DNA from 4 places in the Terrabacter sp. FW104-15G4B genome. Region 1 is predicted to be linked to each of the others. Evidence: riboswitches for the same ligand, from Rfam matches in the RefSeq annotation. Region 1 holds a riboswitch; each other region holds the start of a gene.
The links. A riboswitch is a leader RNA that binds a small molecule or an ion and turns the genes downstream of it on or off. The one in region 1 is predicted to bind cyclic di-AMP.

Region 1 (7,438 bases):
CGAGGTCGTCCACCTCGAGGACGACCTCGAGACGGAGCGCATCCGCTGGGGCGGTGAGGGCGTCCTGAACGAGCCGCAGGGCGTGCTGCTCGCCACGCCGGAGATCTCGCAGCGCCTCGGTATCGACGTGCTCGTTGCTGACTCGGTCAACCACCAGCTGAAGGGGATTCGCCTCTCCGACGGCTCTGTCCACGTCGTCGCCGGTACGGGGTCGCAGCTCCGCGAGCGCACCGGGGGTGGCGCCGCCCGTCACCAGCCGCTGTCGACGCCGTGGGACCTGGCGTGGCTGGGGGACCGGCTGCTCGTCGCGATGGCCGGCACGCACCAGCTGTGGGCCTGGACGCCCGGCGAGACGCTCGAGGACGGCACGGTCGAGGTCGTCGCCGGCACGTCGAACGAGGGGCTCGTCGACGGCGCGGGTGGCGAGGCATGGTTCGCCCAGCCGTCGGGGCTCGCCGCCTCGGCCTCTGGTGACCGCGTCTGGGTGGCCGACTCCGAGACGTCTGCCCTCCGGTCGGTGACGGCCTCATCGGACGGACAGCTCGCCGTCGAGACGCACGTCGGCACAGGCCTGTTCGACTTCGGCCACCGCGACGGCGACGCCACCGAAGCGCTGTTTCAGCACCCGCTGGGCGTCACGGAGCTGCCCGATGGCTCCGTCGCGGTCAGCGACACCTACAACGGCGCCGTCCGGCGCTACGACCCCTCGACAGGGCAGGTCTCGACCCTCGCCCAAGGCTTGGCCGAGCCGAGCGACGCCGTCGTGGAGCACGACCCCGACACCGGCGAGGTGCGCCTCGTCGTCGTGGAGTCCGCTGCCCACCACCTGACCCGCGTCGCCCTGCCGGAGGCCGCCCAGCGCGTCCACGGCCCAGCCCACCGGACGCAACGACCCCCGACGCCGCTGCCGGCCGGTGAGGTCGTTCTCGAGGTGACCTTCGTCCCGCCGCGCGGCCAGAAGCTCGACCTGCGCTGGGGCGACCCGACGCGGCTCGACGTCTCCGCCACTCCGGACGCGCTGCTGGTCTCCGGTGCCGGGCGGGCCGAAGGGCTGACTCGCACGCTGGTGCTGCGCGAGGGCATCGGCTCCGGGACGCTGCACATCTCGGTGCAGGCGGCCGCGTGCGACGGGGACCCTGACACAGGCGAGGTGCCCGAGCACGCCGCCTGCCACCTCTTCCAGCAGGACTGGGGCATCCCCGTCGTCCTGGACCGGAGCGCCGGTGCCACACTGACTCTCGACCTGCGGGGAGTCCAGGCCGGGGACTAGTCCGGTCGGCGGCGACCCCGACGACACCGAGCGCACAAGGCGGCAGACGTGGCACGACAAGGCTCCGGTGGCGCCGGCCGCTCGTTCCTCTCGGCGGTGTGCGGCCTGCTGGCCATCGTGCTGCTGCCGGTGTCGCTCGTGGCCTTCTGGGCCTCGGTGATGCTGACCCGCACCGACGTCTTCGTCGACGAGCTGCGGCCCGTCGTCACCAAGCCGCAGGTGCAGGAGGCGCTCACCGACGGCATCGTGCAGGGCGTCCTCGGGGCCGTAGACCTGCAACCGGCGATCGAGAAGGTTCTCGAGGCGCCGCTGCGCACCAAAGCTGCCGAGCTCGTCGCCAGCCCCGCGGTGACGACGGCGTGGGCCACCGGCATCCGGGCCCTGCACACGCAGTTCATCGACCTCATGCGAGGCCGGGCCGACACCGCGCTCGACGCCCAGGGCCGCGTCTCGGTCCGGGTCACCATCCCCGTGCCGGCGCTGACCTCCACGCTCGAGCAGGCCGGGGTGCCGAACGCCGCGTCCATCGCACCGGTCGTGACGATCCCCCTCGTCAAGGCCAGCGACCTGCAGAAGGCGCAGGAGGCATACCGGATCGCCGATGCCTGGGGGCCGTGGGCGCCCCTGGTCGTGGTCGTGCTCGCGCTGCTGTCGATCGCGCTCGCCCGGCGCTGGCGCACGGCGACGAGCCTGGTGGCCGTCGGCTGGATCGCCATGGCGCTGGCGCTCGCGCTGGTCCTCATGGTGGCGCGCGAGCCGCTCATGCGCAGGGTGGACCCCGAGGTGGCCAGGACGATCGCCGACGCCGCCTACGGCCTGGCCGCGCGCAACCTCTACTACGAGATCGCGATCGCCGTCGGGGCGGGAGTCGTCATGCTCCTCGTGAGCGCCCTCAGCCTGGTGGGCCGCCGCCGCCCCCACTGAGGGACCGGCCCGTGGCTCCGGGTGCCGCCGAGGGTATGTGCATCGCAGGCACGCCTCCAGACGTGCCCCCAGCCAAGGAGACCTCATGGGTATCGGACTCGGGATCTTCCTGCTCGTCGTCGGCGCGATCTTCTACTTCACGAACATCGACTCCAGCGTCCTCAACCTGAGCAGCAACACCGGCAACACGATCGGCATCATCCTCATGGTCGCGGGCGCGCTCGCGATCATCCTCGCGCTCGTCCTCAACGCGCAGCGCACCCGCACGCAGCACACGATCGTCGCGGAGCGCCGGGGCGCGCCCGACGTCGTCGAGCGTCGGGTCGACGAGCCTGAGGTCGTCGAGCGCCGCGTCGAGCGTCGCGACGGCACCATCTGAACCGTCGAAAGGCCACAAACCGGCCCTTCAACCGTCGAAAGGCCACGAACCGGAGCCCGGTTTGTGGCCTTTCGACGTTGGGGGAAGCGGGATCAGGGGTCAGAAGGCTGACTCGGGGACGTCCATGAGGTCGTTGTCCGTGGCCTCGGCGATGGCACGCTCGGCGGCCAGCCTGGGCAGGACGTTCTTGGCGTAGAACGACGCCGCTGCGACCTTGCCGAGGTAGAAGTCCCGGTCCTTGCCGGTCGCGCCTTCGTCGAGGGCGTTCTGGGCGACCTCTGCCTGGCGCAGCAGCAGCCACCCGACGACGAGATCACCGGCGGCGAGGAGCAGGCGCGTCGTGTTCTGGCCGACCTTGTAGAGGTTGGCCGTCTCGCCGCCCATCCGGGGGTCACTCTTCATGAGGTCGCCGATCAGGTGACCGACGATGCCCTGGATGTCCTCGAGCGCCCGGCCCAGCAGCTCGCGCTCGGTGTCGAGCGAGCCGCCGAGGTCCTTGGCGAACTCCTGGATCTGCCCGGCGACGTGCTGCAGGGCCTGGCCCTTGTCGCGGACGATCTTGCGGAAGAAGAAGTCGAGGCCCTGGATGGCGGTCGTGCCCTCGTAGAGCGTGTCGATCTTCGCGTCGCGGACGTACTGCTCGATCGGGTAGTCCTGCAGGAAGCCGGAGCCGCCGTACGTCTGGAGCGACTCGGTGCCGAGCAGCACCCAGGCCCGCTCGGAGCCCAGGCCCTTGACGAGCGGGAGCATGAGCTCGCTGATCCGGTTGGCGACCTCGGCCGGCGAGCCCTTCTCGAGCGGCGCGGCGGGGTTGCCGCCCTGCGCCTGGGCGACGGCGTCCTGCTGGCTCGCGGTGTACAGCACGAGCGCACGCAGGCCCTCGGCATACGCCTTCTGGAGCATGAGCGAGCGGCGCACGTCGGGGTGGTGGGTGATGGGCACACGCGGCGCCGTCTTGTCGGTCATCTGCGTCAGGTCGGCGCCCTGGACGCGCTCCTTGGCGTACTCGAGGGCGTTGAGGTAGCCCGTCGACAGCGTCGCAATGGCCTTGGTGCCCACGAACATCCGCGCGTTCTCGATGACCTTGAACATCTGCGCGATGCCGTCATGCACATCGCCGAGGAGAGTGCCGACGGCTGGCTGCTGCTCGCCGAAGGTGACCTCGCACGTGGTGCTGACCTTGAGGCCCATCTTGTGCTCGACATTCGTGACGTGGGCGCCGTTGCGCTCGCCCAGCTCACCGGTCTCGAGGTCGACGTGGAACTTCGGCACGATGAAGAGGGACAGGCCCTTGGTGCCGGGGCCGGCGCCCTCGGGGCGGGCGAGGACGAAGTGCACGACGTTGTCGACGAGGTCGGACTCGGCGGAGGTGATGAAGCGCTTGACGCCGGTGATGTGCCACGTGCCGTCGGGCTGCTGGACGGCCTTGGTCCGGCCGGCGCCGACGTCGGAGCCGGCGTCGGGCTCGGTGAGCACCATCGTGGTGTGCCAGGCCCTGTCGACGATGTGCTTGGCGAGCTTCTTCTGGTCGTCGGTGCCCATGTGCCACAGCAGGTTGGCGAAGGAGTAGCTCGCGGTGAACATGTGGACGGCGGGGTTGGCGCCGCACACCATCTCGGCGACCGACCAGCGCAGCGAGGCGGGCACGACCATGCCGCCGAGCTCGGCCGGCACGTCGAGGTTGCCCCAGCCGCCGTCGACGTACGCCTTGAACGACCTCTTGAAGGAGTCCGGCATCGTCACGGTCTGGTTGACCGGGTCGTAGACAGGCGGGTTGCGGTCGCTGTCGAGCAGGCTGTCGGCCAGTTCGTTCTCGGCGAGTCGCGACACCTCGCGCAGGATGTCCTTGGCGGCGTCGACGTCGACGTCGGCATAGATGCCCTGGCCGAGGACGTCCTGCCGGCCGAAGACCTCGAAGAGGTTGAACTCGAGGTCGCGCACGTTGCTCTTGTAGTGGCCCATCCGGGGACCCTCCGGGTTCTGTCGCTCGTCGTGCGTCCGCGCCGTCGTCGGCGGGCGCGCCAGGTTACTGGCCGGTCACTTCCATGATGCTACTGACCGGTAACGATCGCAAGGTCGATAGGTCACGGTTGCGCGACACGTCGACCGATGGCGTATGCCGGGTGGCCGGGTGTCCCGCGACTCCGCCCCCCTGCGGGTTGTCGTCCTTGAACGCGACCTCGGGCCCGGGACAGCGAAAGGGCCCGGTCGCGATGACCGGGCCCGTCGCATCTGGAGCAGGCGGCACGAATTGCACGTACGTCTTCCTTCTGGAAGAAGGCTGTTCTGCTACTGAACTACGCCTGCGAGGCGTCGCCCACCGTAGCAACGAAGGGGTGCCGACGTCCAAATCCGACTCGCCGGTGGCGCCGCCGGTGGCGCCGCCCTACGAGCCGTCCCGAACCCGGCGGGCGAAGGTCGACGAGCGCGTGTGCAACTCCTCGACGCGACGCTGGACGAGGACGTGCGGGTCGAGCCCGCCCTCCATGCCATTCGGCAGGCGTCGGACATGCGCCGAGCAGCTGAAGTCGGCGTGCACCAGCGTGCCCAGGCTGTTGCCCTCCCGGCCGGCGGCGCCGGCGCGCTTGGCGACGAAGAGGGTGACGTCGGTCGTGGCGAAGACGTCCTCGCACCAGGCGCACATCGTGCTCGCCCTGCGGGTGCGCTCGGAGGCCCGCAGCAGGAAGCCGACGGGTTCGTCGTCGACGGGCACGACGGCATACGCGCGCTGGGGGTTGCTGCGGTCGACCCACCCGAGGTAGTCGAGCCGGTCCCAGCGTTCGCCGAGCCGCTCGAGGTCGGTGGGGAGGCTCGCCTGCTTCGCCTCACGCCGCGAGGCGTTGACGAAGGAGGAGCGAATCTCATTCTCTGTCAATGGTTTCATGGTCAGTCCTGTCGGTGGGGCATGATCGGATGAACCGGTCAGCCGGGGTGCGGGAGGCAGGGTGCGACCGTGACCGCTGAGCAGGCCATGGTGGCCACCCCCTCTCCCGCGGGCCTTCCCGCTGACGACTGACGAGCTCCCGTGGAGCAGCGACCATGGTGCGCCAAGGGCGGGCGCCGCGTCCACCCGAATTGGCTGCTGCCCCCGGGCGGGATGTCCGTTTTCGGCCGTTTCAGACTGTCAACTCTTGCCATGATCTGTCGTTTGATGATGCTTTCGTGACCGTTCTGTCATTGTCGCTGGAGTCAATCGCCCGGGGTCCTCCCCGTGCGGCCCACCGGACGCCGAGTCCTGTCCACCGGTGGGGCAGCCACGCAACAGCGGACAGGAGTGGGGGACCCACCTTCGGGCCGGCCAGCCGGTCCTCGGGGTGAAGCCGCATCTGCGGCCGGGCTGCTTCCGCCCGAACCCGACAGCTCACCTCACAGGCGCGGGAAGGAATGCACCATGCCCACCACCAGTTCTGCACGTCGAATTCCCTTGTCGTCAATGACAATCACGCCCCTCTTGGCGGCACTGCTGATCGGGGCGGGCGCCGCACCGTCGGACCACGCAGTCTCGGTGACGGGCGGGTCGTCCACGGCGGTGCCAGCCGCTCCGCTCACCTCATCGCCAGCAACTGCCCAGCCCGTGAGCATCGCCACGACGCCCGTCGCCTACGTCACGCCGGCGTCGGTGGCCATCCCGCGGGGGCTGAAGGCCGTCAGGCTCGCGGCGGCCCAGAAGGGCAAGCCGTATCGCTGGGGCGGTGCGGGGCCGCGGTCCTTCGACTGCTCCGGTCTCGTCTACTACGTGTACGACAAGCAGCTGCACGTGTCGCTGCCGCGAACTGCGAATGCGCAGCGCAAGAAGGCGATTCGGGTGGCCAAGGCCAATGTGCGTCCCGGGGACCTTGTCTTCTTCATGTCCCGCGGCCGCGCTTACCACGTGGGCATCTATGCGGGCCACGGCAAGATCTGGCACTCGCCTCGGCCGGGTCAGCGCGTCATGCTCAGCAAGATCTGGACGAGCAGGTGGCAGGCGGGTCGCATCCGCTGACGGCTCGGTTCAGGAGGCCTGCCGCGCGCCGCTGCAGGCCTCCACCTCGGCCGCGATCCTGGCCAGCGCGTCCGACCGGCGGATGTCGGCGCCGATGGACTGCGCTCGAGCGCGGTGGGCGCCCTGGCCGAGCACCGTCCGGACCGCGTCTCGCACCTGGCTCGGGGTCGGGCTGCCCGTGCGAAGGTTGACGCCGGCGCCGGCCCACTCCACGCGGGCGGCGATCTCCGGCTTCTCCTCGGTGTCGCCCGCGACGACGAGCGGCACGCCATGCGCGAGCGCGTGGTGCGTCCCGCCGAAGCCACCGTTTGTCACCAGTGCGGAGACGTGCGGCATCAGCAGGTCGAACGGCAGGAACGTTGCCGCACAGGCGTTTTCCGGAAGTGGACCCAGCTGCTTTGTCGGCGGCCCTCCGGTCACGGCGACGACGAGGACGTCCTCGTCGCGCAGCCCGCGCAGTGACGGGCCGATGAGGCGGTCGAGGTCCCGGACGTCGAGCGTGCCCTGGGTCACGAGGACGACGGGCCTCGTGCCGTCGAGCCGGCACCACCAGTCGGGCAGCGCAGCGGGCCCGAAGGCTCGCGGCAGGACGGGACCGATGTAGCTGACCTCGGGTGGCAGGTCGGGTCGTGGGTAGTCGAGCGAGGGAACGCTCAGCTGCAGGAAGCGGTCCGCAGTTCCGACGCCGTCCATGAAGTAGCCCGGCAGCCGCGCTCCCGGCACGCACTGTGCGAGCGCTGCCTGTGCCTCCCGTTGCTGACGGCCCAGCACCAGTTTACGGATCGCGGCCCCGACGACGACGTTGCGAAACAGGGCAGACGGTCCGACGGCATACGGCAGTCCCGCTCCGAAGGGCGGCACGTGCGGCGAGGAGAGGGGCAGC
Region 2 (7,438 bases), on a different contig from region 1:
GAGCTCATCGGGAGCCGGGCGGCCGGAGGGCTCGCCTGTTCCACCACCGCCACCGGGGGTCTCGTCCTGCGACTTGCGGCCACCCGGCCCATGCTTTCGTCGGGCGGGTGGGCCAGCCACCCGAGTGACCCGATCGTTAGGGTCCTGTGGCGTGACCGAGATCCAGGGGGACGGTGCGGCTGGGCGCGAGGGTGGCCTGCGCGCGATCGCCCTGTCGGCATACGGCCCGACCCTCCTCGGCTCGACCGGCGCGGGCGCGGTCTCGCCGATCATCGCCGTGTCCGCGCGTGAGCTCGGAGCCTCCATCGGTGTGGCCGCGCTGCTCGTGGCGATGCTGGGCGTCGGCCAGCTGCTCGGCGACCTGCCGTCGGGGGCCCTGGCCGCACGCATCGGTGAGCGTCGGGCCCTGCTCGTGGCCGCCGTCGTCGAGGCCGTCGGCATGCTCGTCGCAGCGCTCGCCGGCGGCCTGGTCATGCTCTTCGTCGGGGTGCTCGTGATCGGCTTGGCCGGGTCGCTCTTCGGCCTGGCCCGGCAGGCCTACCTGACCGAGGCGGTGCCCGTCGCCATGCGTGCTCGGGCGCTCTCGACGCTCGGCGGGGTGAACCGCATCGGCTACTTCGTCGGACCGTTCATCGGCTCTTTCGTCATCTCCCGTGGGGGCACGGAGGCGGCGTATGCCGTGGGCGGGGTCGCGAGCCTCGCGGCGTTCGTCCTCGTGCTCTTCGCCCCCGACATCACCGGGTCCGCGCACCGCCTTACAGGCGGTGGCGCGCCCCGCAGCGTCTCCTCGGTGCTGCTGCAGCACCGGCACGTCCTGCTGACCCTGGGTACCGGGGCCATGTGCGTGGCCGGCGCGCGCGCCGTCCGGGAGGCGCTGGTGCCGCTGTGGGCGGAGTCTGTCGGCTTCTCGCCGGCCCAGACGTCGCTCGTCTTCGGGGTGGCGGGCGCCCTCGACATGGTGCTCTTCTACCCCTCGGGGTGGCTGATGGACCGCTACGGCCGGGTCGCCGCCGCGGTGCCCAGCATGCTCGTGCTCGGACTCGGCATGGCGCTGCTGCCGCTCGCGACCAGCCTCGTGGCAGTGACCGCGGCCGCGACCGTGCTCGGCGTCGGCAACGGCCTCGGGGCCGGGCTCATCATGACGCTCGGGGCGGACGCCTCGCCCGCGGACGGCCGGGCCCAGTTCCTCGGTGGGTGGCGCCTGTGCGCCGACCTGGGAAGGGCGGGGGGCCCTCTGGTGTTGTCAGGGCTGAGCGCCGTCGTCTCGCTGGGCGCCGCGTCGGTCCTCCTGGGCCTGGGCGCCGTCGCCGGGGCGGGCTGGCTGCGCGTCTGGGTGCCTCGCCACGACCCGACCCGCAGGCCGGCGCCCGACGGCGGTCCGTGACCGTCCTCCGACTCTGAGAAGGTATGACAGTGACGGACCTGATCGACACCACCGAGATGTACCTGCGCACCATCTTCGAGCTCGAGGAGGAGGGCATCGTCCCTCTGCGCGCACGCATCGCCGAGCGGTTGGGGCACTCGGGTCCCACGGTGTCGCAGACGGTGGCCCGGATGGAGCGCGACGGGCTCGTCGCCGTGTCCGGTGACCGCCACCTCGAGCTGTCCGACCACGGTCGGCTGCTCGCGACGCGCGTCATGCGCAAGCACCGGCTGGCCGAGCGGCTGCTCGTCGACGTGATCGGTCTCGAGTGGGAGTACGCCCACGACGAGGCGTGCCGCTGGGAGCACGTCATGTCCGAGAAGGTCGAGCGCAAGATCCTCGGCCTCATCGGCGAGGGCCTCGAGTCGCCGTACGGCAACCCCATCCCGGGGCTCGAGGAGCTCGGCGTGCACCAGGACGAGGACTTCCTCACCGGCCTCACCACGCTGAGCGCGGTCGTCGGCGGCGTGCCCGCCGTCGTGACCATCCGGCGCATCGGCGAGCCGGTGCAGGTCGACCCCGAGGCGCTCGCGTTGCTGACGAGCGCAGGGGTCGTGCCGGGCGCGCGGGTCGAGGTGGTCCGTGAGGACGGCCGCGTCCTCGCCGTCCGGGAGGGGAGCGAGCCCTCCACCGGGGTCTCGCTGCCCGACGACGTCGCGGTGCACGTCTTCTGCCAGGCCGCCTGAGCCGCAGCCGCTGTGGTGGTTCGCCACCTCGGGATGACGCCGTTCGTCACTGCTTGCCATGCCTTGACCGGGCTTTTCCGTCACTTGCCCGAGCCTCTCCGAGAATTTGCACAATTCGGGAACTCGGAGGTGACAACGCCCATCCCTTTGGGTACGGTTGGCCCCACTTGCTCTCCCCGTCGAGTGAGTGCCCCGGGTCGGACCGCCTAGTCCTGCCATCGACCTGAGGCTCAGTACGAACCGCATGGCAGGAGCGGGGGAACCACTTTCTCCGGGCGTCGAGAGACGCCCTCGGGGTGAAGCCCTCCGTGGACCGAACCTGGTCCGAGCGAAGGCCGGGCAGTACCTCCAGCCCGAACCCGACAGCTCACCTCGTAGGCGTCGAGAGGTCAAACGTGGCTCAGAACGTTCCCGGGCGCCACCGCGCCCCCGGTCGCTTCAACGCGATGTCGGAGCTCAAGACGATCGCCAAGGAGTCTGCTCAGCCCGCCGTGAAGGGCGCCGCGATCGTCGCGGCCTCGGGTGGTCTGGTCGCCTCGTTCGCCGGCACGGCCAACGCCGCCGACGGGTCGAGCAGCAGCAACGTCGTCGCAGCTCCCGCCGCCGTCGGTCCCGCCGCAGGCGCCCTGAAGGCCGGCAACGCCCTGTCGGCCATCGGCTACGCCAAGCCCGCGTCCGCGCAGGCCACGGTCAAGCCGGTCGTCATCGAGGACATCCAGGTCAAGACCCAGCGCGCCGAGAAGAAGGCCGCCGAGGAGGCGGCTGCAAAGGCCGCCGACGAGGCGGCCTCGCAGCGCCAGACGGCGAGCCAGCGCGTGTCGCGGTCCACCTCGACGCCCCGCGCGGCGATCAACCCCGCGCCGGCGCCCACCGCCAGCGGCATCGTGGGCATCGCCCAGTCCTTCTTCGGTGTGCCCTACGTCTACGGCGGCTCGTCGCCCTCCGGCTTCGACTGCTCGGGCTTCACCTCGTACGTCTACCGCCAGGCCGGCATCTCCATCCCGCGCACCGCGTCCGCGCAGCAGTCGGCCGCGACCCGCGTCAGCAGCCCGAGCCCCGGCGACCTCGTCTTCTTCGGCTCGCCGGCCTACCACGTGGGCATCTACGTCAGCCCGGGCCGGATGATCGACGCCCAGCGCCCCGGCACCGTGATCGGCAACCACTCGATCTGGACCACGCCGTCGGGCTACGGCCGATTCTGAGCCGTCACCTCTCACGCCACCTCACGATGCCCCCGCCGATCCGGCGGGGGCATCGTGCGTTCCCGGCTCGGTCGGCGAGCGTCGTTGCGTGCGTGGTTGACTGAGACGATGACCGACCAGCCAGCCGCGGAATCCACGACCCTCATCGAGCTCGACCTCTGGAGCGACCTGGTCTGCCCCTACTCGTGGGTGGCCAAGCGACGCATCGAGGCGGCGGTCGGTGCCTTCGAGCGCCCGCACGACGTCACGCTGCGTCTGCGGTCGTTCGAGCTCTACCCGGACGTCCCCGTCGGTGGAGGGGTGCCCGTCAGCGAGCACCTGTCGGTGCGGCACGGCGGCGACGCGGGCACCGGGCGGCTGATGAACGCCAAGGCCAGCGAGACGGCGCAGGCCGACGACCTCGTCTTCGACTGGGACCGGGCGGTGCGGGCCAACAGCTTCGACGCCCACCGCCTCTGCGCCCTCGCCGGCGAGATGGGAGGGCCGGCCCTGCGGTCGGCTGCCGTGGAGCGCTTCCACTCCGCCCACTTCGGCGAGGGCCTGCCCATCGACGACCACGAGGTGCTGCAGCGGCTCTCGGCGGAGTGCGGCCTCGACGAGCGGCGCGTCTCGGCCGTGCTCGCCTCCGACGCCTACGCCGAGCAGGTGCGCGCCGACGAGCGGGAGGCTCGAGCCATGGGCGTCACGTCGACACCCTTCGTGCTCGCCAACGGGTATGCCGCCGTGTCCGGTGCGCGGCCCGTCGAGGACTACCTCGCCCTGCTGCGCGGCGTCGCGACGGAGACCGTCTGACTTCAGCCCGTCCCCGGGGGCCATTGCGCAGCAGGGGCGCCCGCCGTGCCGTCGAGCTCGGCTGCCGGCCCGTCGACGCCGGATGGCTCCCGGGGCTTGGCGAGGGGAGCGGTCGCGGGCGGCAGGGCGGCATACGCACGCCCGACGTCCGGGAGGTCGGGGACGGCCTCGTCGACGGTGATCACCTGGGTCAGCCGGGTGAGCTCGAGGACCGCGCGGATCGGCGCATCCGGGGGCACCACGAGCCGCAGGTCCTGGCGTCGGTCTCGCAGGCGCTGCGCGAGGCGGAAGAGCGAGGCGATGGCGGCGCTGTCGAGGTAGCGCGTGCCGCTCAGGTCGAGGACCACGAGGGTCACGTCAGCGGGCACGGCGGGCGCGAGGGCGTCGGTGAGCTCCCGGGCGTTCGAGAGGTCGAGCTCGCCGGTGACGCGGGCGACGTGGACCGTGCCGGCGTGGGCTGTCTCGAGCGTCGCCAGCTCACCCATCAGCTCGCTCCCGGCCCACGCGCCGGCGCAGGCGCACCACCGTGCCAGCGGCGGTGCTCTGCACCTCGACGTCATCGACCAGGCCCTTCATCAGCTGCAGGCCCCACCCGCCACCGCGGTCGGCGGGTGGTCGCCACCGGCCGGTGTCGCGGACGACGAGCTCGAGGACGTCCTCGTGGAGGCGTGCCTCGACGAGGAGGTCGCCTGGCGCCTCCTGCCCGCTGTAGGCGTGCTGCACGACGTTGGCGCAGGCCTCGCCGCAGGCGACGAGCACGTCGTTGGTCACCGGATCGGGCGTGCCCGACTCCTGCAGCCACCGCCGCAGAGCGCTGCGCACCTGCACGAGGTTGCGGGCCTCCGCCGGCAGCTGCACGTCCAGCTCGCCGTCGACCGCCGGGTCGGGCCGCATCACCAGGAGAGCGACGTCGTCCTCGACGTGGTCCTCGTCCAGGAACGTCGAGAGCAGCCGGTCGCAGAGGGCGTCGAGGGCGTCGTCGACCAGGCCGGCGCGAGCCTCCCGGTCGAGCCGTTCGAGGCCATGGGTGAGCGACACGCCACGCCGCTCGACCAGGCCGTCGGTGTAGAGCAGCAGGGTTGCACCGGGCGCCAGGTCGCAGCCGGCCTCGGTGTATGACCCCTCGGCGGTGACGCCAACGGGCGGCGCCAGTGCGCCGAGCAGGAACGAGCCATCCCCTTCCCCGAAGGTCAGCGCGGGTGGGTGGCCGGCGTTGCTCCACCGAAGGTGCCGGGTGGCCGGGTCGTAGACGAAGTAGACGAGCGTCACCATCTCCGGCACGGGCAGCTTGGCCACCAGCTGGTGGACTCCCCGCATCACCGCCGCCGGGGAGGGGTCCTGCAGCGCGTAGGCCCTCAACGCCATCCGGACCTGCACCATGGTGGCGGCGGCCTGGAGCCCGTGGCCGGCCACGTCGCCGATGGCGAGGCCGACCCTGCCGCCCGGGAGCTGGACGACGTCGTACCAGTCGCCGCCGACCTGCACGTCTGCCGTGGCGGGGACGTAGCGCGCCGCGAACGCGAGGCCGGGCACGTCGGGTAGGCGGTCCGGCAGGAGGCTGCGTTGCAGGGTCGCGGCGATCTGGTGCTCACGCCGGGCCCGCGCCTCCTCGTGGCTCAGCAGGTCCTGGGCCTGTGAGCGCTCCCGGATCTCCGTGACCAGGCGGACGTTGGCCGCCGTGAGCTGCGCCGTGCGCTGCTCGACGCGCCGTTCGAGATCGGTGGCGGCTGCCGTGAGGGCGGCTGCGGCCCGGAGCCGCTCACTGACGAGGGCGGCGAGGAAGAAGGACGTGAGGGCGACGCACACGTTGTAGGACTGCAGGATCAGCATCTGGCCGAACAGCGACCTGCCCGCGAACGGCCCGTGCTGCTGCGCGGCCGCCCACGACGCGAGGACCGAGGCGATGAGGGCTGCCGGTGCAGCGCCCCGCAGCTGGAGTCGCCACGCTGCCCAGCCGAGGGCGGGCAGCGTGGGGAACAGGAAGGGAAGCCCGGTGGCGACGGCGATCAGGATGACGACGGTGGCCACGACCATGATGAGCCCGGCCTCGAGCCACCGCTGCGCAGGCCAGCGTGGTTGCTCCCGGAAGAGGGGCAGGCACAGCAAGAACGGCGTGACGGCGAGCACGCCCATCGCGTCGCCCGTCCACCACACGGCCCAGGCGGTCGGCAGCTGGGCTCTGGGAATGGAGCCGGACGCGAGGAGGGTGGACGAGCCGATCGTCGCGCTGACGAGCATGCTGGCCAGGGCGCCGACGAACACGATCGCGACGGCGTCGCGATGGCGGTCGAGCTCGCGACGGAAGCCGACCCGGCGCAGCAGGGTTGCGGCGAGGACCGGCGCGAGGGTGTTGCCGACGGTGATCGCGGCGGCGGCCAACGGCGTGGTGCTGATCGGCAGGTTCACCACGAACGCCGCCACGGCGATCGCCGGCCAGTAGGACCGTCCGAGGACGACGAGCGCCGCAACCGCCACACCGGACGGCGGCCAGAGCGGCGTGACGTCGTTGCCGACGAGGGACAGGCCCAGACCGAGGCGGGCGCCGAGGTAGTAGGCCACGGCGATCCCTGCGAGGCGCACCAGGCGGTGCGTTCGGGAGGCCACAGCGGGCATGACGGCAGTGGGTGAGGTCTCGATCGCCCCCACGTCTGCCATCATCGTCGGGAGCAGCCCCGCCACCCACGCCCCGCCATGGCACGAACTCTAGGAGTATGCCGCGCCCCTGACGAGCCCTTGGTCCACCCCTTCTGCGGCGGGCGGGGTTCCGTCCCGCCTCCGCAGCATCCCTAACGGGTGTTCCTGGCCGCGCCGTCGCCCTGCAGTCTCGGCAGGAGCTCGTTGTCGAGGAGTGACATGGCCGATGCGATCGCCATGTGCATGTCGAGGTAGAGGTAGCTGCCGAGCCGGCCACCGAACCAGACGTTCTCCTCCTGCCGGGCCAGCTCACGGTACCGGGCCAGCCGGTCCCGGTCCTGGGGGCCGTTGACCGGGTAGTACGGCTCGTCCACGGTGTCGGCCGTGCGGGAGTACTCCCGGACGACGACGGTGCGGTCCCGGGGGTAGTCACGCTCCGGGTGGAAGTGTCGGAACTCGTGGATCCTCGTCCACGGCACGTCCTCGTCGGCGTAGTTCATGACCGGAGTCCCCTGGAAGTCGCCGACGTCGAGCACCTCCTGCTCGAAGTCCAGCGTGCGCCACGACAGCGGGCCCTCGCAGTAGTCGAAGTACCGGTCGAGGGGGCCGGTGTAGACCACGGGTATGCCGTCCGGCAGGTCGTCGCGCACGTCGAAGTAGTCGGTGTCGAGCCGCACGTCCACGAGCGGCGACTCCGCCAT
Region 3 (7,438 bases), on a different contig from region 1:
GTAGAACGTCTTCGGGTTCGGCTCGTTGAGGGCAGCGCCCTCGCGCCAGCGCCGCACGAGGTCCGGGTTGGCGAGGAACTCGCGCCCGACCGCGACGAGGTCGCCGAGGTCGCGCTCGAGGATGTCCTCGACGTCGGCCAGCTCGGTCACCTTGCCGAAGCCGGTGTTGAGGATGACCGGGCCGCCGAAGCGCTTGCGCACGTCGCGGACGATGTCGGACTCCGGGTCGCCGAGGATGCTGAGGTAGGCCAGGCCGAGCGGCGCGATGCCCTCGACGAGCGACTCGTACGTCGCGGCGGTGTCGGCCTCGTCCTCCTCCAACACGCCCTGGATGTTGTGCGCCGGCGAGATGCGGATGCCGACGCGGTCGGCGCCGATCGCCTCGGCCACGGCCTTGGTGATCTCGACGGTGAGGCGCGCGCGGTTCTCGGGCGAGCCGCCGTAGGCATCGGTGCGCTGGTTGCTCGACGGGGCGAGGAACTGGTGCGGCAGGTAGCCGTTCGCGGCGTGGATCTCGACACCGTCGAGCCCGGCGGCGATGGCCTGGCGAGACGCGTGGACGAACTCCGCCACGAGCGCGGGGATCGCCTCGGTCTCGAGGGCGCGCGGGACGGCATACGCCTGCTGGCCGCTCGCGGTCACGATCTCGCCGGGCGCGGCGATGGCGCTCGGGGCGACGCTCTCGAGCCCACCCTTGTTGTCCGGGTGCGCGACGCGCCCGGCGTGCATGAGCTGGACGACGACGTGTCCGCCGCCCGCGTGCACCGCGTCGGCGACGAGGCGCCAGCCGGTGACCTGCTCGTCGGAGTGGATGCCGGGGGTGTCGAGGTAGCCCTGGCCGACGGCGCTCGGCTGGGTGCCCTCGGTGATGATCAGGCCGGCGCTCGCGCGCTGGCCGTAGTACTGCGCGTTGAGCTCGGTCGGCGCCTGGCCCTCACCCGCGCGGTTGCGCGTCAGCGGTGCCATGACGAAGCGCTGGGGGAGGTCCCAGCGGCCGATACGGATGCTCTCGAAAGCCGTGCTCACAGGCCTGCTCCTGAAGTGTGGGGACTGTCGGATCTGTCGGGGCCGCCACCGAGGCGGTGGAGACTTCAACTACCTGGGCGACAAGGAGCAGGAGCGGCCGATCATTCCCATGTGCCCGCAGTGTGGGCGATGTCGCAGGAAGGACCGGGCAGGTACGCCGGAGGGGGGGATGCCCGAAGGCATCCTCCCCTCTCGAAGCCGCGTCAGCGAGCGGCTCGGCTCACGGAGCGTAGATGAACGACATGCCGCCGCTCAGGGTGACCGTGCGGGTGTTGTAGTTGTAGGCGCCCGCCATCGCGTTCATCTCGATGATCGACACCTTGTTGCCGTTGACGGCCGTCACCCAGGCGACGTGCCCCACGCTGGAGGAGCCGGCGACGCCGGGCTGCATGACGATGATGGAGCGCGTACGCGGCGTGGAGCTCACGGTGTAGCCCGCGGACCGCGCGCCCGAGGCCCAGACCATCGCGTTGCCGGTCCAGCCGCCCGGGTAGTAGCCCTCGGACTGGTACCACTTGTTGAGGGCGCCCCAGGTGCACTGGCCGGCGGTGGCCCAGTTGGACGAGGCGCGCATGCCGGACGAGGCGCTCGGAACGGACGCGTTGCTGCGCGACTTGGTCGCCGACGTGCTCGTCGTCAGCGTCTTGCGGGTGACGTCGCGCGAGGCGCGGGTGGCCGCAGCCTTGCGGTCGGCCAGGGTCTTGCTGGCGGCGACAGCCTTGCTGGCGGCGACGGCCTTGGCCTCGGCGCGCTCCTGCTCGACCTGCACGTCCTTGATGACCTGCGGCTTCGGCGTGGCGACGCGCTGCGCGGCGACCTGCTGGGCGGCGGGAGCGTAGCCGATCTTCGACAGCGCCGTCGAAGCGGCCGGAGCCGCTGGGGTCGCGGTCGCCGGGCCGACGGCGGCGGGAGCCGCCCCGACACCAGCAGCGGCGACTCCGGCCGGGGCCTGGGACAGGGTGTCGGCGCTCGCCGAGCTGGCGAAGGTGGCGACGAGGCCACCGGTTGCTGCGACGACCGCTCCCGCCTTGATGGCCGGCTGAGCCGACTCACTGGCGATGAGCTTGAGTTCGATGAGTGGGTTGTAGCGGCCTGGCGCACGGTGGCGACCGCGAATGGTCTCGTTGTTCACGCTGTTGAACCTCTCCGCGCCTACGAAGTTAGCTGTCGGGTTCGGGCGGAAAGGTGCCCGGTCCTCACCCACCTCACGAACGAGTCGTGTCGGCGGGCGAGATCTTCACCCCAAGGACGTCCGAAGTCGTTACGCCGGACGCCCGGAGAAACTCGTGGTTCCTCCGCTCCCGTCACAAGGTTTGCTCTCTCTCGTCAGGCGGTGACGGGACTAGGCGGTCCACCTCACGAGAGCCCGACCAGGTGGCCGGGCTTCCGGAAGAGTAGACGAGCCAACTGGCAAAAGTCACGCCACGGTAACGGCGACGCGCCGTAACAAGGCTTTGACGTCCGTTTTGACCGCCTTTACGAGCGCATGACCGGTGCGGGGTGTGACGCGGTTCACATCCAAACCGCGAGCGGAGCCCTCGTGCCTCGGGTAGCCCGGCCCCGTCTCGGTGCCTGCGCCTCGACGTCCTGGGGCTCAGCTCTCGGACTTCTCCGACACGGCGGCGCGCCGCTCGAGGCACAGGTGGGTGATCTGGGTGACCAGCTCGAGGGGCACGGGGCGGGTGATCGGGAAGCGCACGGTGTCCTTGGCGCGGCGGTAGGGCGCGATCGCCTCCTCGAAGTCCGCGTCGCCGGTCGGCACGGGATAGAGGCCGACGTGGTTCTTCCAGCCGGCGTAGTAGATCAGCGGCTTGCCGTCGACCGTGAACGTCGCCATGCCGTAGCTGATCTTCTCGCCGGCGTGCGGGGCAGCCTGGCTGATCGTGCGTCGGACCCCTGCGAGCTGGGTTCGCGTCTCCTCGGGGTAGGAGGCGATGTAGTCATCGACGGACGCAAATCTCGGGGCCAATCCTGGTCCTCACTTCAGTTCCGGACCGGTCGTTGGAGGGGTCATCCCGACCCTATTGCGCAAAACGGACGCGCGCAAAACAAGTTCTCACTCACTGACCAGACCGTCAGAAATGTGCGTACCGTGCCGTTTCGGGTGCGGCTCGACGCAGGAGCTCCCCGACGTCGGTGTGTTGGGCGGCGCGCAGCGGTCAGACGTCGACCCACCGCTCGCCGTCGAGCACCCGCGCGAGAACACCGTGCGGGCGGCGGCCGAGCAGCGTCGCGGTCGCGAAGTCGGCGGCCAGGCCGTCGAAGACTGCGTGCCGGCCCACCATCGCGTGCTTGCCGCCCTTGACGGTGACGTAGCCGACCTGATCGGCGGTCCTGGTCAGGTCCCGAGCGACCGCGGCGGAGTTCGCGGGTCTCGCGACCCGGTCATCGTCGCCGTGGACCACGAGCACCCGGCGCCCGCCCACGTCGAGGCGCCCCTCGGTCGGGTAGACCCACGGGTTGAGCGCCACGGCGCTGAAGACCGGCTCCTCCGCGGCCGCGAGCAGGGCCGCTCGTCCGCCGAGCGAGTGCCCCACGAGGCAGACCCGCAGGTCCGGGCCGAACCGCTCGGCGACCAGGCCGAGTGCCCAGCGCACGTCGTCGACCGGGGTGTGGTGGGCGTCCCAGCCTCGCGTCGAGTTGAGCAGCCGCAGGACGGCCAGCTCGCCCCTTCCGGCGCGGGCGATGCGGTGCGCGATCGGCACCATCCGCAGCACCGACAGCTGGGCCGGGCTCACCCGCATCGGCTCACGTCTGGCCCCGCCACCGTGGAGCACGAGGGCGACGCCCCTGGGCTCCCTCGGCGCGGCCGTGTCGATGAGCCGGGCGTCCGTCACGTGGTGCTCCGTCGTCGAGGGGCCGAGAGTGGTCAGCCGAGGGGGTCGGACGCATGCCGTGTGCCCGGTCACTGCCCCACCGTTCACCGCTCCCACCGTCGAGAGGCCACGAACCGGGGGCCCGCTCGTGACGGTAGCCCTTCGGAGCGGGCGCCCGAACGGTTTGGTCAAACGGCATACGCGATCAGCCGACGCCGGACGAGTGGTGGGTCAGGGGCGCAGGAGGACCTTGATCGCGCGGCGCTCGTCCATGGCCTTGTAGCCCTCGGCGACCTCGTCGAGCGGGAGGGTGAGGTCGAAGACCTTGCCCGGGTCGATGCGGCCGTCGAGGACACGTTCCAGCAGGTCGGGCAGATAGGTGCGCACCGGGGCCATGCCGCCGGCGAGGCCGACGTTGCGGACGAACATCTGCCGGACGGGCAGCTCGACGCCGTGCGGGGCGCCGACGAAGCCGACGGTCGAGCCGGGGCGGCCGATGCGGAAGGCCGTCTTCATCGACTGGTCGGTGCCGACGCACTCGAGCACCGAGTCGGCTCCGACGCCGTCGGTCAGCTCCAGGATCGCCTCGACGCCGGCGTCGTCACGCTCGGCGACGACGTGCGTGGCGCCGAACTCGCGGGCGAGCGCCTGGCGCGGCTCGTGCCGCGACATCGCGACGATGCGCTCGGCCCCGAGCTCCCTGGCGGCGATGACCCCGCAGAGGCCGACCGCGCCGTCGCCGACGACGACGGCGGTCCCGCCGGGACGCACCCGTGAGGAGACGGCCGCGTGCCAGCCCGTCGCCATGACGTCGGCCAGAGTCAGCAGCGACGGGATGAGGGCGTCGTCGGGCATGCCATCGGTCTTGACGAGGCTGCCGTCGGCCTGGGTGGCGCGGACCAGCTCGGCCTGGCCGCTCTCGGTCCAGCCCTGGTGGTCGCAGACCGAGGTCATGCCGGCTCGGCAGTGCGGGCAGGTGTTGTCGCAGTGGACGAACGGGATGACGACGAAGTCGCCCTGCCTGAACTCGCGGACGTCTCCGCCGACCGCCTCGACGACGCCGACGGCCTCGTGACCGATCGTCGAGCCCTCGGTGATCGGGTTGGCGCCGCGGTAGGGCCACAGGTCGGAGCCGCAGATGCAGCCGGCGACGACGCGCACGACGGCGTCGGTCGGCTCCTCGATGGTGGGGTCGGGGACGTCGGAGAGGCGGATGTCACCCGGGGCATGGATCGTCGTGGCACGCATGCGCCCATCCTTCTCCCGCCACCGTGCGGGCTCAAACCGGCGGTGGGGAAGTGCCCACTCGACCGTGGGGAAGTGCCCACTCGACGGGATTTGGCACGTCGAGTGGGCACTTTCCTTCGTAGCCGGTCAGCCGCGGGAGCGCAGGCGCAGGTTGGGCAGCTCGGGCGCGGGGAGGGTGTGTCTCCAGGCCTCGGGGAAGGTGCCGTACCGGGAGCCAAGCTCCGCGGCGGCGTACGACCCCTGCTCGCGCAGCGTGCGCTCGCGCTGCCAGTCCTCGCGGAAGGCGACGACCTCGTCGTGGCTGCGGCCGATGAAGTTCCACCACATGACGATCTGCTCGCCGAAGGGCGCGCCGCCGAGCACGAGGAAGCGTGCCGGCTCGTCCACGCCGGCCCGGACGGTGATCCGCTCGGTCCCGATGGCGTGGAAGGCGATCTCGCCCGGCTTGGCCGTCGCGTCACCGACCGTGAGGACGCCCGTGTCGCAAAGCAGTCCGTGCTCATGTCCGGGGTCGACGTCGATGGTGAGCGAGGCGCCGGCCTCGAGCGTCACCTCGGCGCCGACGAGGTCGGAGAACATCGTCACGGGCGAGCGCTGCCCGAAGAGCGAGCCGAGGAAGACGAGGACCCGGGCCCCTTGGACCTCGGTGACCGGCGGCGCGTAGTGCTCGAAGCCCGGCGCGGTGAAGCGGTCCGCCTCGGGCAGCGCCACCCACAGCTGGGCGCCGTGGAGCACCGTGGTGCCGGACGTGGAGTACTCCGAGTGGGCGATGCCCGCGCCCGCGGTCATGATGTTGAGCTCGCCCGGGCGGACGTACGCGTGGGCGCCCGTCGTGTCGCGGTGCTCGACCTCGCCGGTGAAGAGCCATGACACGGTCTGGAGACCGGTGTGCGGGTGGCCGGGCACGACCATGCCGCCGGTCTGCGACACGTCGTCGGGTCCGTAGTGGTCGACGAAGCACCACGCCCCGATGAGCGAGCGCTCGCGCTGGGGGAGGCTGCGTCGCACGGGCATCGCGCGCGGCCCGCCGAGCGGAACCTCGCGGTAGGGCAGGACGAAGGCGGCGGGAATGGCGGGGGTGGTTCCGGACCCGGTCGACTCGTCCTCGCCGCAGACGACCTCGGTGGGGTGGCGGTCAGGATTGCTCACCTGATCAGGCTAGGCCCGGTCGCAGGTCTGGTTGCTACGTTGCCTCGCATGACGGATCCGGCTGCACCCGCTCCCGCCCTCAGCGCCGGGCGCTGGTCGGCGTGGCGGGTCGTCTGGTGGTTCGGCTTCGTGAGCCTCGCTGCCGACATGGTCTACGAGGGCGCCCGCTCGATGTACGGCCCGCTGCTCGCCTCGCTCGGCGCCACCGCCGTCGTCGTCGGCCTCGTGACCGGCGCCGGCGAGGCGATGGCGCTCGTGCTGCGTCTCGTCTTCGGGCCCCTCGCCGACCGCACCGGCCGCTACTGGAGCCTGACGATCCTCGGCTACGGCCTCACCTCCGTCTGCGTGCCGCTGCTCGCCGTGACGCCGTTCGTCGCGGGGGCGGGGGTGGTGCTGGCCTCGGTCCTCATCCTCCTCGAGCGTTCGGGGAAGGCGGTGCGCAGCCCGTCGAAGTCCGCACTGCTCGCCCACGTCGCCACGGCGGTCGGCCGGGGCCGCGGCTTCGGTGTGCACAAGGCGCTCGACCAGGTGGGCGCCTTCGCCGGGCCGTTGCTCGTGGCGGCGGTTGTCGCGGCCACCGGGGTCATCTGGCCGGGAATGGCGGTCCTCGCGATCCCCGGTGCCGCGGCCATGCTGCTGCTCGCCGTCATCCGCTCGCGGGTGCCGGACCCGTCGGTCTACGACGCCGTGAGCGCCGCCGTCCCTGCGGCACAGGCCAGTCCGGGTGGCGGCGGCCTGCGTGGCTGGTTCGCCGACGCGGTCGGGTCCGGCCTGCCGCGCGAGTTCTTCGGCTACGCCCTGGCGGCCGGGCTGATGACGGGCGGCCTCGTCACCTTCGGCATCATCGGCTACCACCTCACCGTCGAGGGCCTCGTCCCCGTCGCCACCGTCCCGGTCGTGTATGCCGGAGCGATGGCCGTCGAGGCGCTCGCGGCCCTCGGGGTGGGCCTCGTCTACGACCGCCGCGGCGGCGCCGTGCTGTATGCCGTGCCGCTGCTCGTCGCGCTCGTGCCCCCACTTGCCCTGTCGGGCTCGGTGGCGCTGTCGCTCGTCGGGGTCGCGGTCTGGGGCCTCGCCTACGGCGTGCAGGACTCGACCGTGAAGGCGCTCGTCGCGGAGGTCGTGGAGGCGCCGAGGCGAGCGACGGCCTACGGAGTCTTCGCGGGCGTCCAGGGCGCCTTCGCGATCGTCGGCGGGCT
Region 4 (7,438 bases), on a different contig from region 1:
TGCTGCGCCACAAGGGCAGCGAGGTCATCACCGTGGAGCCCGGGGAGACCGTCTCGAACCTGCTCGCCCTGCTGGCGGAGCATCGCATCGGTGCGGTCGTCGTCAGCACGGACGGCTCGTCCGTCGAGGGCATCGTGAGCGAGCGCGACGTCGTGCGCCACCTGCACAGCCATGGGCCGGGCGTCCTCGACGGCCCCGTGTCGCGAATCATGACGGGCGAGGTCACGACGGGCACGACGGACGACAACATCGCCGACCTCGCCGCCACCATGACCGAGCTGCGGGTACGGCACGTGCCGATCGTCGACGCCGAGGGCCGGCTCGCCGCCATCGTGTCCATCGGCGACATCGTCAAGCACCGGCTCTCCGAGCTGCAGTCGGAGCGCGACCAGCTGCGCGACTACATCAGCCACTGAACGTCACGGACATCCCGGTGACCGGGAGGAAACCGGACACTCCGCGGCACGCTGCCGCAGGGTTCATGGCTCGGGCGCCCGGTCGCTTACCGTAGGGGAATGACTGCGTACGACCGGACCGCGCGGGTGCCGAGCCCGCCTTCGGGCGCGCGCACGGGCAGGGTCCCGTCAGGGCCCGCAGCTCCGGCCCTCGGCACCGACCAGCGCATCGGTCCCTACCGCCTCATCGAGGAGATCGGTGAGGGCGGGATGGGCGTCGTCCACCTGGCCCTGGACCCCAGGGGGCGGGCGGTGGCGATCAAGGTGCTGCGCGCTCACGTGGCCCATGACGCCGAGGCGCGCCAGCGACTCGCACGCGAGGTCGACACGCTCTCGCGCATCCGGGACGCGCGGGTGGCGAGCGTCATCGACGCCGACGTCATGGCCCCCCGTCCCTACATCGTGACGCGCTACGTGCCCGGACCCGCCCTCGACGAGGTCGTCGAGGAGCGCGGCCCGCTGCCTCCGGCAGACCTGTTGCGCCTGGCGCGCGGCGTCGCGGAGGCGATCCGGTCGATCCACGCGTGCGGGGTGGTCCACCGCGACATCAAGCCCGGCAACGTGCTGATCGAGGACGGCGAGCCCGTCCTGATCGACTTCGGCATCGCGCACCTGCAGGATGACGTGCGCCACACCGTGGGCGGGCTCGTCATGGGCACACCCGGCTACCTCTCGCCCGAGCTCGTCGAGGGGGCGTCGATCACCGACGCCACGGACTGGTGGGGGTGGGCCGCGACGATCACGTATGCCGCGTCCGGACGCCCGCCGTTCGGGCGCGCTCGCATGGATGCCGTGCTCACCCGCGTTCGCGCCGGCGACGTCGACCTCGACGGCGTGGACCCGCGGCTCGTCCCGCTGCTACGGGCCTCGCTGTCGCCCGACCCGCGCCAGCGGCCGCACGCCGACGACGTGATCGGGGCGCTCGAGGCCTACGCCGCAGGGCGGGCCGCGACGGTCCCCGCCCCCGGTGGCGGCCCCTGGGACGACGGCCGCGCCGCCGCCGCGCCGGGAGACACGCAGGTCGTGCAGAACGGCGGCACCGCCGTCATGCCGCCCGCTCTTCCCCCGCGCGTCGCGCAGCTCCCCGTGCGCTCACCCGTCGACGAGCCGACGCGGTGGGCGCCACCAACGAGCGTGCGCCGGGAGCCGGCACCCGGCCCTACGGCATACGACCAGGGATGGGACGACCAGGCGTGGGACGAGCACGACTGGGACGAGGAGGAGCACGAGCAGGCCCAGCGCGAGGGCGACCCCCGCATCGGGCTGCCGATGCGCACGGGGCTGCTCGCCGCGGTGGCGGTGGCGTGGGTCGGCGCCTTGACGGCGTGGCCCGGCATCGCCCTCGTCGTGCTCGTCGTGCTGTCGGCGCTCGCACGCGCCACGGACCGCTCCGTGACGGCGCTCGTGCTGCGCCGCTACGACTACGGACGGCGACGCAGCGACGTGCCGTTCGCCGTGGTCTCGAGCCCCTGGCACCTCGTCGTCGGCATCATCGCGACCGCCGTGGGGATGCTGCTGCCCGTCGCGGTCGCTCTGGCCGCTGTCTTCGCCACGGCCCTGCTCCTTGCCGGCACGAATGGCTCGCAGCTCGGTCCGGGAGCGCCGGTCACGCTGGCCGTCGGTGGGGCCGTCGGTCTGCTCATGTTGTGGTGGGGACCCGGCGGCGCCTCGCTGCGGCGGGGGTCGCGCTCGATCGCGCGGCGTGTCGTCCCAGCCGGCCTGGGGACCCAGCTCGTGGCCGGGCTGCTCACCGTCTGCGGGGTCGCGGCAGCGCTCGTCGCGCTGCAGCACGGGGCGAGCTTCACGTGGAATCCCTTCAGCTCCAACCCATTCGGGGACTGACACCCTCCCGGGCGGGGGCGGGTAGCCCCCCGTGACTGCTGTCCGAGACGTGTGACGGGACTGTGCGGCGCATGTGTGCTATAGCGCATCCAGCCGGATGGCGGCGGAAAAAAACATCACAGAAGTATCTCGACATGCCTTGTGCAGGGTTGAAGTGTCACGTACCGTCTGTGCTCGGCGGCCTCGACTTTCGGGTCGAACGGGAGATGAGCTTCTGACTCCCGGGTCGCTTCGTCGCGTCCGGCTCCACACGAACGCACCACAATTTCACATGGACACCCATTGAATCCGTTCCCTGAGCGCGCCGAGCCTCGCCAGCCAGGGAAGTAGCCCACACCCGTGGGCCGGGCGAGGACGGGGGACCCAGTGTGGCCAGTGAGTGCATGTGTGTTGTAGCGCATGTCCAAAGAGGACGAGACCTGGCCTTGGGGTGAAGTCGCATCCGCGACGGGGCACCTGACGTCCCAACCCGACAGCTAACCCCGCAGGCGCACGTCAGGAAGGAACTCCCATGCACTACCTGTCCAAGCATGCCGCGGCGAAGAAGATCTCGACCAAGCAGCGCATCGCCGGAGTCGGAATCGCTGGAGCCGCAACCATCGTCGGCGGCATCGCCACCGCAGGCTCGGCCAAGGCCTCCTCGGTCTGGGACCGCGTCGCACAGTGTGAGTCGAGCGGCAACTGGCACATCAACACCGGCAACGGCTTCTACGGGGGCCTGCAGTTCGTGCAGAGCACCTGGCGCGGCTACGGCGGTTCGGCCTACGCGCCGCGCGCTGACCTCGCCTCCAGGGGCGAGCAGATCGCCATTGCCCAGCGCGTGCTCGCCTCGCAGGGTCCGGGCGCCTGGCCCGTGTGCTCACAGCGTGCCGGCCTGACGCGCTCCAACGGCGGCGCCACCGCAGCCCCGGTGTCTCGCTCGACGGCCCGCAAGCCGCTCACGACCAAGAAGGTCGACAAGAAGAAGACCTACGCGGCCAAGCCGACCGCGAAGCCCACCAGGACGTCCACGGCACGCACCACGGCACGCAACACCGCCAAGGGAGCCGCGATCACGGTCCGCAAGGGTGACACCCTCGGCGAGCTGGCGGCTCGCTACCACGTGGCCGGCGGCTGGAAGGCCCTCTGGAAGGCCAACGGAGCCCGGGTCACCAACCCGAACCTCATCTTCGTCGGCCAGACTCTGCGTCTGCCCTGAGTCTCTGGCAGAACTGAGCCGGACGGCCTCGCGCGACCAACCCCTGGACTCGCGCGGGGCCGTCCTCCTCGTTCCCGGCTCTGCCGGGTTGGGCGGATGCCGCCGGGCTCGGTTACGCTTTCGCCCGTCCTCGACGCTCGTGCCGGGGGCCCGCTGGCGTGGCGCAATTGGTAGCGCACCTGTCTTGTAAACAGGCGGTTAGGGGTTCGAGTCCCCTCGCCAGCTCGTATTCGCTTGGTACACAAGTGAGCCCGGGTCCTGTGGGGTCTCACAGACCACCTGTTAAGTGACAACAGGTGGTGGCGACGGCCGAGAACAGCCTCTGACCTGCAGGAACGCGGCCGCAGGCCTCGCACGGTGGCCGCTCTCCTTACCTGCATCCGCTGCCTAATCGCACATCGATCGCACGAAATCACGACGTACCAAAGCGCGCGGACGACTTGTGTTTTCGGCACTGGTCCTGCCAGCTCGCCGCTTGGACGCCCGCCGGAGCGCGGCAGAAAGCGGACAGAGCGTGGTCGACGTCTCCAGCGCGGGGAGGAGGTCGACGCAGCAGCGCTGCGCGAGTCCTACCGGGAAGAGGGGATCTGCACTGACGTCTGGCGGCCGCGCAGCGGCTGCTCCAGTCTCCGCGGCCCGCACGGCTGGCCTACCAGTGGACGGACGGGACTCCACGCGTCGTGCCCATCTGGTTCCACTGGACCGGGAAGGAGATTGTCTTCGGCACACCCCCGGACTCACCGAAGATGAAGGCCTTACGCGATGGCGCCCGAGTCGCAGTGTCGCTCGACACGGACGAGATGCCCTACAAGGTGCTGCAGATCCGTGGGTCTATCCGGATGGACACCGTCGACGGGCTGGCGCCCGAGTACGAGGCCATGTGCATACGCAGCCTCGCTGAGGAGCCGGCGCAGGCATGGTTGGGCAACCTGCGGGCAATCACGGCCCACATGACCCGGATCTTCGTCACGCCCGACTGGGTGGGCGTGCTCGACTTCGAGACTCGTTTCCCGAGCGCGGTCGAGCGCGCGATGGAGGCGGCCGCGAGCGCCTGAACGAAGGCTCTGCCACAGCGAGCGTCGCTCGGCCAGTCTGCGTGGTCATCCATGTCCGCATGTCAGGGACGACAACGCGCTCGCTCGGCGGCATGAGCCGGCGACGGTACAGATCACCTTCCGTCGACGGTGGCCACTTTGCACCTTCTCTTCGCGGTGGGCTCATCGATCCGCAAGTCGATGCTGTTGACTGTGCCTGTGTGACGTCGCAAGTTGCTCGCGTCTGGGCGGAGGGCTCCATGGGCAAGTTGATATACGCGGCCAACGTCTCGCTCGACGGTTTCCTCGAGGACGAGACGGGTTCGTTCGACTGGTCCGTGCCGGACGAGGAGGTGCACGCGTTCTGGAACGAGCACGAGCGGCACGTCGGCACGTCGCTCTACGGGCGACGCATGTACGAGATGATGCGTGTCTGGGAGAGCGACGACTGGCTGACGGACGAGCCCCCCGTGGTCCGCGAGTACGCCGAGATCTGGCGTGACGCCGACAAGGTCGTCTACTCCACCTCGCTTACCGACGTGTCGACCGCGCGCACGAGGATCGAGCGGCAGTTCGAACCCGAGGCGGTACGGCGGCTCAAGGAGACCTCCGCCTCGAACCTGAGCATCGGAGGCGCGGGGATCGCCGCCGAGGCCTTCCGGCACGGCCTCGTCGACGAGTGCGTGCTGCTGCTGTGCCCGGTCCTGGTCGGCGGCGGCAAGCCGGCGCTGCCCCGAGGCGTGCGGCTCGACCTCGAACTGCTTGACCACCGACGATTCGACAACGGCGTGGTCTACGTGCGCCACGCGGTCCGGCACCCCGCCTGACGGTTGCGCCGGAAAGCGGCTGACGTGAGTATGTTTCGTCGTCCGGCGACCAGTGCGACCAGTGCGCCATGCTGAAGTGTGGCCGCGGCCTCGAGCCGCCGCGCACCCTTGAGCCACCTCTGGGCGGAGGCGGGTCCAACCGCATACGACGCGCTGCCGTATGCCGCGGCCCGCGGCGCGATCGCGCTCACCTGCCATGGGCCTCAAGTTCTGGGGCCGGAAGGGGCTTGCGGCCGGCCGGCAGGTACGCGAGGAGCTCCGCGGGCCCGAGTCTGGTGTCCACTGAGGCCACGTAGCCGTCTGGGCGGACGAGCACCATCGCGCTCCGGGGCAGACGTGCGGTGACCACGTCGACCATGCCGCCCAGTTCTAGTGGCGCGCAAGGCCTCTCGGCCCTCGTTCCGTCGACCAGGACGTGCCGGCCGCCGCGCAGGGCGACGTACAGGGTTGTCGCGCCTTGGACGGTGCGCACTGCGAGGTCTGGCATGCGGTCGCCGGCGCGAGGGAGGCCCACCACGCGGCTGGGACGGTTGAGTGGGCTCTCCCGGTAGGCGATGGAGGTCTGTGCTGTGCGGCCGGCGAGGCGGCGTTGTGCGGCCGGAAGCCGCAGCGCGGGAAGCAGAGCGTCGCGCATCGCGCGAGCGGCCGACCGGGGGGCGGTGCCGAACTTGACGAATGCCTCCGTGAAGGCGAGCACCTCCCGGGCGACGGGGCCGCGCTCGAGGCCGTAGCTGTCGAGGAGTCTGTCTGGCGCGTGACGGTCCAGGACGAGGGCGAGCTTCCACGCGAGGTTGGTGGCGTCCTGCATTCCGGTGTTCATGCCCTGCCCGCCAGCGGGGGAGTGGATGTGCACGGCATCACCCGCAAGCAGCACGCGCCCGGTGCGGTACGCGGTGGTTGAGCGGAGCTGGCAGCGGAAGCTGGTCAGCGTCTCCGGGTCGTGAAGGGTCAGGGGTCGAGGTGACCGCACGTCGACCAGCGCCTGGACCTCCTCGAGCGTCGGCGGCCTGCCGTCACGGGGACCCGGCATGGGCAGGGAGAGGCGCCAGAGGTCGGGGGTGATCGGCACGCAGAGCAAGGGCGCCCCCTCTGCCCGAGCGAAGACGTGGACCAGGTCAGCAGGGCCGTCCCAGTCCACCCGCGTGTCGGCGAGCAGCCAGTCGAACGGGTGCGGCTGGCCGACGAATGGCGCTCCCAGCAGGTGTCGGACCGTGCTGTGCGCTCCGTCGCAGCCGACCAGGTACGCCGCTGTTACGGCGTGGTGGACGTGGGGGTGTCCGCTGCGGTGACGCAGGGTCGCAGTGACCTGACGATCCTCATCGGTGAAGGAGACCAGCTCCACCCCGTACTCGATCTCGCCTCCGAGCTGGGCGAGCCGCTCACGCAACAGGGCCTCGGTTCGTTCCTGCGGGAGATGGAGGATGAAGTCGTACCGGGAGCCGTTGTGAGCCATGTCGACGACGGCCAGTTCGCGAGTACCCCGCTGGACGCGGATTCCGCGGACCCGGTGGCCTACCTCGAGGAATCGGTCGAGGATGCCCATGGTCTCAAGCGTCTCCATGGTGCGGGCCTGGATGCCGATTGCGCGGCTGAGGTGCGGCAGCCCGACGTCTCGCTCGATGAGACGGGTGGAGACGCCTCTGGCGAGGAGCTGGATGGCGAGGGTGAGGCCGGTCGGGCCGGCTCCGACGACGAGCACGTCGTAGTCGGTGGAGCTTCGGGTGGTGTCCATGCAGCCACCATGCGGGCGCAGCCAAGCCCCGTCGTCCGAAGGACTACCTACTTGCCTACCTATCCGGTGCTTCCGAGCCGCGCGGCTGCGCCAGGACGCCGGTCTCGTGTGCCCAGACGGCCAGCTGGGTGCGCGAGTGAAAGCCGAGCTTGGTGAGAACCCGGTCGACGTGGGCTTCGACCGTGCGCACCGAGAGGACGAGACGAGCGGCGATCTCGCGGTTCGTCAGTCCGCTTGCCAGGAGCCCGGCAACCTCGGTCTCGCGCCCGGTGAGCGCGGTCCCGGAACGAGCGCCCCAACGTTGCTCCTTCTCGTCGGAGAGGGCGGCGGCCAAGGCGTCAGCCACCGAG

Region 2: linked by a shared signal. The riboswitch ahead of AC3WRT_RS20350 (C40 family peptidase) and the one ahead of AC3WRT_RS08830 (C40 family peptidase) in region 1 are both predicted to bind cyclic di-AMP.
Region 3: linked by a shared signal. The riboswitch ahead of AC3WRT_RS18480 (CHAP domain-containing protein) and the one ahead of AC3WRT_RS08830 (C40 family peptidase) in region 1 are both predicted to bind cyclic di-AMP.
Region 4: linked by a shared signal. The riboswitch ahead of AC3WRT_RS02595 (transglycosylase family protein) and the one ahead of AC3WRT_RS08830 (C40 family peptidase) in region 1 are both predicted to bind cyclic di-AMP.

The regions. Positions count from the first base shown of each region.
Region 1 is NZ_JBYTCI010000008.1:89,201-96,638, reverse strand. Features, by position in the region: gene AC3WRT_RS08865 (NHL domain-containing thioredoxin family protein) at 1-1,270, shown strand, start outside; gene AC3WRT_RS08860 (hypothetical protein) at 1,319-2,194, shown strand; gene AC3WRT_RS08855 (DUF6458 family protein) at 2,280-2,573, shown strand; gene AC3WRT_RS08850 (acyl-CoA dehydrogenase) at 2,673-4,535, opposite strand; tRNA gene AC3WRT_RS08845 (tRNA-Gly) at 4,807-4,880, opposite strand; gene AC3WRT_RS08840 (FBP domain-containing protein) at 4,960-5,457, opposite strand; cyclic di-AMP (ydaO/yuaA leader) riboswitch at 5,800-5,959, shown strand; gene AC3WRT_RS08835 (hypothetical protein) at 5,940-6,161, opposite strand; gene AC3WRT_RS08830 (C40 family peptidase) at 6,148-6,555, shown strand; gene AC3WRT_RS08825 (glycosyltransferase) at 6,565-7,438, opposite strand, start outside.
Region 2 is NZ_JBYTCI010000055.1:2,171-9,608, reverse strand. Features, by position in the region: gene AC3WRT_RS20360 (MFS transporter) at 152-1,384, shown strand; gene AC3WRT_RS20355 (iron-dependent transcriptional repressor DtxR) at 1,414-2,109, shown strand; cyclic di-AMP (ydaO/yuaA leader) riboswitch at 2,327-2,502, shown strand; gene AC3WRT_RS20350 (C40 family peptidase) at 2,505-3,311, shown strand; gene AC3WRT_RS20345 (DsbA family oxidoreductase) at 3,420-4,103, shown strand; gene AC3WRT_RS20340 (STAS domain-containing protein) at 4,106-4,588, opposite strand; gene AC3WRT_RS20335 (SpoIIE family protein phosphatase) at 4,581-6,749, opposite strand; gene glf (UDP-galactopyranose mutase) at 6,890-7,438, opposite strand, start outside.
Region 3 is NZ_JBYTCI010000035.1:48-7,485, forward strand. Features, by position in the region: gene AC3WRT_RS18475 (alkene reductase) at 1-1,026, opposite strand, end outside; gene AC3WRT_RS18480 (CHAP domain-containing protein) at 1,247-2,158, opposite strand; cyclic di-AMP (ydaO/yuaA leader) riboswitch at 2,164-2,352, opposite strand; gene AC3WRT_RS18485 (iron chaperone) at 2,621-2,995, opposite strand; gene AC3WRT_RS18490 (alpha/beta hydrolase) at 3,186-3,863, opposite strand; gene AC3WRT_RS18495 (zinc-dependent alcohol dehydrogenase family protein) at 4,074-5,090, opposite strand; gene AC3WRT_RS18500 (pirin family protein) at 5,217-6,239, opposite strand; gene AC3WRT_RS18505 (MFS transporter) at 6,288-7,438, shown strand, end outside.
Region 4 is NZ_JBYTCI010000002.1:157,261-164,698, reverse strand. Features, by position in the region: gene AC3WRT_RS02605 (CBS domain-containing protein) at 1-416, shown strand, start outside; gene AC3WRT_RS02600 (serine/threonine-protein kinase) at 516-2,297, shown strand; cyclic di-AMP (ydaO/yuaA leader) riboswitch at 2,616-2,805, shown strand; gene AC3WRT_RS02595 (transglycosylase family protein) at 2,809-3,495, shown strand; tRNA gene AC3WRT_RS02590 (tRNA-Thr) at 3,648-3,720, shown strand; gene AC3WRT_RS02585 (pyridoxamine 5'-phosphate oxidase family protein) at 4,095-4,550, shown strand; gene AC3WRT_RS02580 (dihydrofolate reductase family protein) at 4,790-5,356, shown strand; gene AC3WRT_RS02575 (FAD-dependent monooxygenase) at 5,544-7,088, opposite strand; gene AC3WRT_RS02570 (ATP-binding protein) at 7,144-7,438, opposite strand, start outside.